DNA from 3 places in the Paraburkholderia lebeckiae genome. Region 3 is predicted to be linked to each of the others. Evidence: riboswitches for the same ligand, from Rfam matches in the RefSeq annotation. Region 3 holds a riboswitch; each other region holds the start of a gene.

Region 1 (2,262 bases), on a different contig from region 3:
CAGCACTTTGTGGAAGTTTCACGCACACCATGAAAACCTATCGACTTTCTGCTATCGCGCTTACCGCGGCATCGCTCGTTGCGCTGCTGCCGGTCGGCGCATCCGCCGACGATAGCCCCAGACCTTGCGGTGCGCTCAAACGGATCGTGGCCGCCGCGCCGGACGGCTTCGCCTCGCTGACACCCGACGACGGCAAAGGCGTTGCGCAACCTGATGGCGATGACGCGCAATGTTCGGCCGCGCATCGAAGTTTCCAGTGCACGTGGACGCCGCATCAGGCGGCGGGCTCGAACACGGATGCATTGGAAGCGGTCGCGGCCGACGTCGCGTCGTGCCTGCCCGATGCAACGCACGATCAGAATTCGCCGGGACGTCAGCACTTTTATCTCGGCGCGAAGGATCGACGCACCGAAATCACGCTGACGCCCGAGGGGTCCAACCGGTTGCGGCTCGTGGTGTCGGGCAGGTAGCGGGGGTGCCGTTCAGGCGGTGGCGGCCGGCCACCACGACCAGCCGCGTCGCGAGTGGCGTAATTCGACGACCGACAGCGGCGCGATCTCGATGCGACAGAACACGGCTGGCGATGCGCCGAGGGCGTGCACGATTGCCGCTCGCAGCAGAGTCGCGTGGGTGACTGCGACGATGGTTCGACCTTGCGCAGAGGCAGCGAAGCTTGCTTCGTTGACGGCATTGCATGAACGCACGTCTGCCTGCTGCGCGTCGAGCCACTCTCCAACCCGCTGCACGAGTTGACCGAACGATTCGCCGCCGGGCGGCGCGGCGTCGGGCTCGCGTGTCCAGGCGGCGAGTTCGCGGGGCGTTTCGTCGGCAATGTCCACGAGGCGCTGGCCGCGCCATTTGCCATAGTCGATATCCGCCAATGCGTCGGCAGGCGTGGCGCTCAGACCGAGCGCAGCGGCCGTTTCGCGCGCGCTGGCGGCGGGGCTGGTGAACACGGCGGCGTCGGCGGGAAGCGCGAGACGCGCGCGCGCCGCCTCGGCTTCGGCGCGACCGCGCGCGTCGAGCGGATCGTCGGCAGGGAAGCGGCCCGCGCGCTGCGCGGCCGTTGCCGCGTGGCTCACCAGTAATAGTCGCGTATCCATTCTTTGCGTTGGCGCTCCATTCGTACTTGCCTGCGTGGTTTCATCGGCGCGCGGCGCGCGTTGCGAGGTAGCCCTCGCCGTCACGGAAGCTGCAGTTTAGCGCGTAGAATAGTGGCGCTGCGAAGCACGGAAGCCGGTGAGAGCCCGGCGCGGTCGCGCCACTGTAATCGGCATTGCAATCCACAAGAGCCGAAAGCCAGACCTGAGCTTCGCACCATTCCTCTGCAATCGACTTTCGGGGCGCGTCACCCCAGGAGATGTCCATCATGACCGAAGCTGTTCTTGATCGCGCCGCGCAACCGGCGGCCCAGCCCACTCCCATTCCTTTGCGCGAACTGCTGCCGTGGGTCGTGTTCGGCGGCTTGCTGCTGTTGCTCGCGCTTTACTTCGTTGGTGCGGAACAGGGCGCGACGTCGCTCGTGCCCGGCATGTACGTGCATGAGTTCGTGCACGACGGCCGCCATCTGCTTGGCTTTCCCTGCCACTAACGGAGTTCGACATGGTAGGTAAATTGTTGGTGCGCGGGATGCTCGCGGGCATCGTCGCGGGCTTGCTCACGTTCGCGTTCGCGCGAATCGTCGGCGAACCACAGGTCGATCAGGCCATTTCATTCGAAGAAAAAGCGGCCGCCGCGCGCGGCGAGGCGCCCGAGCCCGAAATCGTGAGCCGTCAGACGCAGGCTGGCCTCGGCCTGCTGACTGGCGTGGTCACGTATGGCGCGGCATTTGGCGGCCTGTTCTCGTTGGTGTTTGCCTATGCGTATGGACGCGCGGGTACGTTGAGCGTGCGCGCGCTGTCCGCGTGGCTCGCGCTTGGCGCGTTCATCACGCTCGTGATCGTGCCGAATATCAAGTATCCGGCCAATCCGCCGTCGGTCGGTGATCCGGAGACGATCGGCACGCGCACGGGCCTGTTCTTTCTGACGATCGCGATTTCGCTCGCGACGATGGTGTTCTCGCTGAAGGTGCGGCGTCGCGCGGCGGCGAAGCTGGGTGCGTGGAACGGTTCGATCGTCGCAGGGCTCTTGTTCGTCGTGATCATCGCGGCCGTGCAACTGTCGATGCCGCTCATCAATGAAGTGCCGGCAGCGTTCCCGGCTGTGCTGCTGTGGAAGTTCCGCGTCGCGGCGATCGGCATGCAGGTGGTCATGTGGACGACG
Region 2 (2,262 bases), on a different contig from region 3:
TGATGCGATTCCGGATCGGTTTTCATCGAGGGTCCTGGTCTTGAGAGGCGGGATGGGATGGGGGCGCGTCGCCAAGGGCAGCGTTGTTCGCCGCTGCGATCGCCACCGTGATGCCGGCGTGCGCGGTCTTGCGTACGATTAGACGCGCGTTTCGCGCGGTTGTGGTGGAGTCCGGCGCCGCTGCCGCCAGCAGCGCGCACGGCTCGCACACACCATCGACGCCGAGATGCACGTTTGCCGCCGCCGACGGCGACGCGACCGGTACCGCGGCGATCTGCTCGCGGCTGAACAATTGCAGCGGCAGTTGATGGCGCGAGCAGAATTCGAGCAGGCCTGCTTCGTTGGCTTTGGTGTCGATCGTCGCGATGGCGTGGATCTGCTCGAAGGCATTCGATCCGAGCGCTGCGCGCACCGCGGCTTCGATCTCAGCGGCTTCGCTGTGCAAGCGGCAACCGATGCCGACGCTCAGCGTTTTGATCGCGCGTCCGAGTCCGTGTCGCGTCGCGCTCGCTGCCAGTTCGTGAGCAAAGCCGGCGTCGCGTTTGGCCGCATCACGCGCCAGTGCGAGCGACGCCACACCGCCGATCACGACGATCGCCGGCGAGCCGAGTCCCGCGCGCGCCACCGCCTCGGCGAACTCGCGAAGCGGCGCGAGCGCATGACGCTGCTCAGGCCGCGTCGCCGACTCGATCGCCGCGCACGGCGTGTCGGCGGACATGCCGGCCGCGAGCAATGCGCGGGCGATCTCGCCGAGCCGGCGCATGCCCATGTAGATCACCAGCGTCATGCGCGTCGCGGCGAGCGCGGCCCAGTCCGGTTCGCCACTGCCGGCGCCGTGGCCGGTGACGAACACGACGCCCTGCGAGTGAGCACGATGCGTGACCGCGATACCGAGCGCCGCGGGCGCCGCGATGCCGGCCGTGATGCCGTTGATCACGTCGACTTCGATACCGGCGGCCCGTAGCGCCTGCAACTCTTCGCCGCCGCGGCCGAACACGAACGGATCGCCGCCCTTGAGCCGCGCGACGCTGCGCCCCGCGCGCAGAAGCCCGAGCATTTGCGCGACGATGTCGGCTTGCGGCGTCGACGGATGGCCGCCGCGTTTGCCGACGTACTCGACTTGCGCGTCGGCGCGTGCGAACTGCAGCACGTCTGGATTCACCAGATCGTCGACGAGCACGACATCGGCCTGCGCGAGCGCGCGGGTGGCCTTCAGCGTCATCAGTTCGACGTCGCCGGGACCGGCGCCGATCAGCCAGGCGCGCGTCATCGCGGCGTGCATGGCGCGCGCCATGCGGTGATGGAAGAAGAGAAGCGGCGTGCGACAGCGCGCGCGGCGGTGAATATAGAGGTCATGCGGAACTGCGAATCCGGGCACGCGCGATGCCGCGCTGCTACGCCTTCACATCCGTTCCCCGCGGATTCCGGCGGCCGGCGGCGCCACGTGATGCACGGATGCAATGCGACACCGCCTCCGCGTCTGGCCGGTATCCGGGCTGGCGGCCTCATGCGCTTCGCCTTCCCGTCCCGGTTGGTGGATTCGCGGGACAGTGGCATCAAAAAACGCATGCGCGGCACGTCGGAATCGAAGGCGAATCGAATCGCGCGCCGCAGGTCGCTTACCGTTGCGGGGACAGCACAGGTTGAACGCGCGAGGCGCTGCCTGTTTCCCGTTTAACTGCACACGCGAGCGCATGTGCGGGCACCAAACGCGCGCATACGATAGCACATGGCGCCTTGCCGGATAAGCCACGGCGGCGCTTTCCGGCTCTGTGCGTTCCTTGACTGCGCATGTCCGCGGGCCTACACTCGCACGCACTTTGGGTGCTCGCGTGCGCGCTCGTGCGCATGCAGTTAAACGGGAAACAGGGAGCCACCTGCTCTGGAGCGGCTAACCTGTGCTGTCCCCGCAACGGTAAGCGAAAAGCGGTTCCGGCTTGATAGCCGGGCACCGCAGTGCCGGCTTCGATGTCCGCGCGCAAGGTCGCATGGACATTTCACCACTGGACGAGAAACCACTCGGCCGGGAAGGGGAAGCGGCGCTTTCGCCAGCCCGGATACCGGCCCAAAGAAGCAGAACGACCGCCGCGGGGATGCGGTGGCGCGTTCATGACCTCAGTTCCGCTTTCTGTATTTCCGTTGTCGCGGCAATGCCGTCGTTCGTCCCCGTGTCTGGTGATCCTGGTACTGCTGCGCGTGTTTCATTCGCTCCATTCGCCAGCCGACGCGGACCCACGCGCGGACTTTCCGGCATACCGATCA
Region 3 (2,262 bases):
TCGAATCCGTAGCCGAGATAGTAACTGTTCGCTCCACCGAAATCCGAGTACTGGTCGCGTCGCACGTTGGCCTGAATCTGGTTGCGGCCGAAGCGCGCGCTGTAGCCCGCGAAGACCGAATCGACGTGACGGTCGGGCGCGGCGAACGTGTCGGAGTCGAGCGTCTGGTCGAGATGCTCGTAGCCGAATTGCAGCTTCTGGTTCGCGGCGAGCGCGAAATCGTTCTGCCACGTGTACTGGCGATTGTCGGTATCGAAGCGGCCGTTGTAGATGCCATTGGTGTTCGACACGCTGCGGTCGTCGCCCTCGGCGAGCGTGACGTGGGTGGTCCACCAGTCGGTCAGCTTGCCGTTCGCGAATACCGACACCTGACGCACCTTGCTATAGAGATTGTTCAGATCGGTCGGCTCGCCGTATGCATTGTCGTAGCTGTTGTCGTTGTTCGACTGGAAGTAGCTGACGCCCGCGTCCCACCTGTCGGTGAACTTGTGACGCAGCGACGCGCTGATGCTCTCGTTCAGATTGCCGTTCGCGTTCGGATTCGCGGCCGGCGCCTCGAGCGGATTGAGCGACGAAAAGCCGTCGTCCTTCGTGCGCGCGAGCGAGATGTTGAAGGTCGTGCGCCCGTCCTGATCGAGCGCGCCGTTCACGCCGGCCGTTTGCGTCTGCGTGTGATAGCTGCCGTAGCCGACCGAAAAATTGAAACGCGGCGGATGATCACCGCCGTCTTTCGTGAACACCTGCACGACGCCGCCGATCGCGCCCGAGCCATACAACGCCGACACGTTGCCGTTCACCACTTCGACGTGATCGACCTGATCGAGTGGAATCTGCGCGAGCTGAGCGGAGCCGAGGCTCACCGAATCGACGCGCACGCCGTCGATCAGCAGCAGCGATTGCGTCGACGATGCGCCGCGCAGAAAGAGGCTCGTGGTCGAACCGGGGCCACCCGTGCGCGAGATTTGCGCGCCTGGCGCGAGTTGCAGCAGGCCGGGCAGATCGGTCGCGGTCGTGTCGGCGATGTCCTGCTGATCGAACTGCGTGGTCTGCGGAATCGCATCGCGCAACGCTTGTGGTCCGCGTTGCGCGGTCACGACGATCGGCGACAGCACGTTGCCCGACGCATCGGCGGAGGGGGCATTGGCAGCGATTGCAGCGTTTGCGGCGGTGGCATCCGTGGCGGACGATGAAGACGAATGCGGCGTCGCGGACGCGGACGCAGGCTCGGCGCTTTGCGCATGCACGACGAGCGGCAGGCTCGCGAACGCGAGCAGCGTTGCGCGGGCGATGGGGGACAGCATGGGATGACATTCCTGTGGATAGCGTGCGCGGCCTGCTTCCCCGCGGGCCGACGCGTCACGAGGCGTCCCCTTGTTCAACGTTTTCGCGGGGACGTCCCTCTTTTCTGGCCGGTATCCGGGCTACGACACATCGATCCCGCCTTCCCACGCGTGACGCGCAGTGGCACACTCGCACGTTGAACTTCCAACCTTGCGATCAGGACCGACCTGCATGAGCACATCACATGCGGTCGCTTACCGTTGCGGGGGCAGCGCAGGTTCGCGCATCCGGTTTTGGCTCCGCGCGCGCCCTGCTTCCCGTTTAACTGCGCGCGCCGAGAAGCGCGCGCGGGCACCAGAGTGCGGGAAGTTTACGAGCGGCCTCGCGGGGCGTCAAGAAAGGTCAACCGGAGCGCCATCGGTTCTGTTGAATGCAGGTTATTGTCCGATGGATTACCGGTTTTTTATCTTATGGTCGACGACACGACACGCAACGAACCTGCACGAAGCGATGCTGTTACGTCTCGAAACGAGACAATTGTCGGAACCTGTAATATTCCGCGCTAAAATGCGATGTCTTTAGAGGACGCAGCACATGCTCACCGAACTCGAATCACTCTCCCAGAACATCGGCAAGCTGATTGCGATCAGCCAGCGCCACAACGAAGCGCGGCTCGCGCTCGAAGAGCAGCTCGCACAAACGCGTGCCGAAGTACAAGCCACGCATGCCGAACTCGCGCAATTGCGCGAAGAGCGCGACGCGCTGCAGGCGGAACGCGACGCGCTGTCCGCCAAGATCGACGACGCTCAGGTGCGCCTGAATGCGATTCTCGAAAAATTGCCGCGCGCACGCGCGAGCAGCGAACCGGATAACCAGCTCGATCTGCTCGAGTCCGCCCAGCCCGAACACGAGGAAGCGGAAAGCGACGTGAGCCGACACGGAGAAAGCGCATGACCACCAAGCAGATCGAGGTATCGATTC

What was found. A riboswitch is a leader RNA that binds a small molecule or an ion and turns the genes downstream of it on or off. The one in region 3 is predicted to bind cobalamin.
Region 1: it holds a riboswitch for cobalamin, as region 3 does, so the genes downstream of both, HDG39_RS30885 (CbtB domain-containing protein) here and HDG39_RS19500 (TonB-dependent receptor domain-containing protein) in region 3, are expected to answer to the same signal.
Region 2: it holds a riboswitch for cobalamin, as region 3 does, so the genes downstream of both, cobA (uroporphyrinogen-III C-methyltransferase) here and HDG39_RS19500 (TonB-dependent receptor domain-containing protein) in region 3, are expected to answer to the same signal.

Annotation. Positions count from the first base shown of each region.
Region 1 is NZ_JACHDK010000028.1:61,987-64,248, forward strand. Features, by position in the region: gene HDG39_RS30875 (hypothetical protein) at 30-470, shown strand; gene HDG39_RS30880 (histidine phosphatase family protein) at 483-1,103, opposite strand; cobalamin riboswitch at 1,184-1,318, shown strand; gene HDG39_RS30885 (CbtB domain-containing protein) at 1,370-1,591, shown strand; gene HDG39_RS30890 (CbtA family protein) at 1,603-2,262, shown strand, end outside.
Region 2 is NZ_JACHDK010000011.1:195,186-197,447, forward strand. Features, by position in the region: gene cobO (cob(I)yrinic acid a,c-diamide adenosyltransferase) at 1-26, opposite strand, end outside; gene HDG39_RS35645 (cobalamin biosynthesis protein) at 23-517, opposite strand; partial or broken gene cobA (uroporphyrinogen-III C-methyltransferase) at 533-1,270, opposite strand; cobalamin riboswitch at 1,466-1,725, opposite strand; cobalamin riboswitch at 1,806-2,083, shown strand.
Region 3 is NZ_JACHDK010000009.1:209,842-212,103, reverse strand. Features, by position in the region: gene HDG39_RS19500 (TonB-dependent receptor domain-containing protein) at 1-1,301, opposite strand, end outside; cobalamin riboswitch at 1,391-1,655, opposite strand; gene HDG39_RS19495 (ATPase) at 1,876-2,235, shown strand; gene HDG39_RS19490 (cell division protein ZapA) at 2,232-2,262, shown strand, end outside.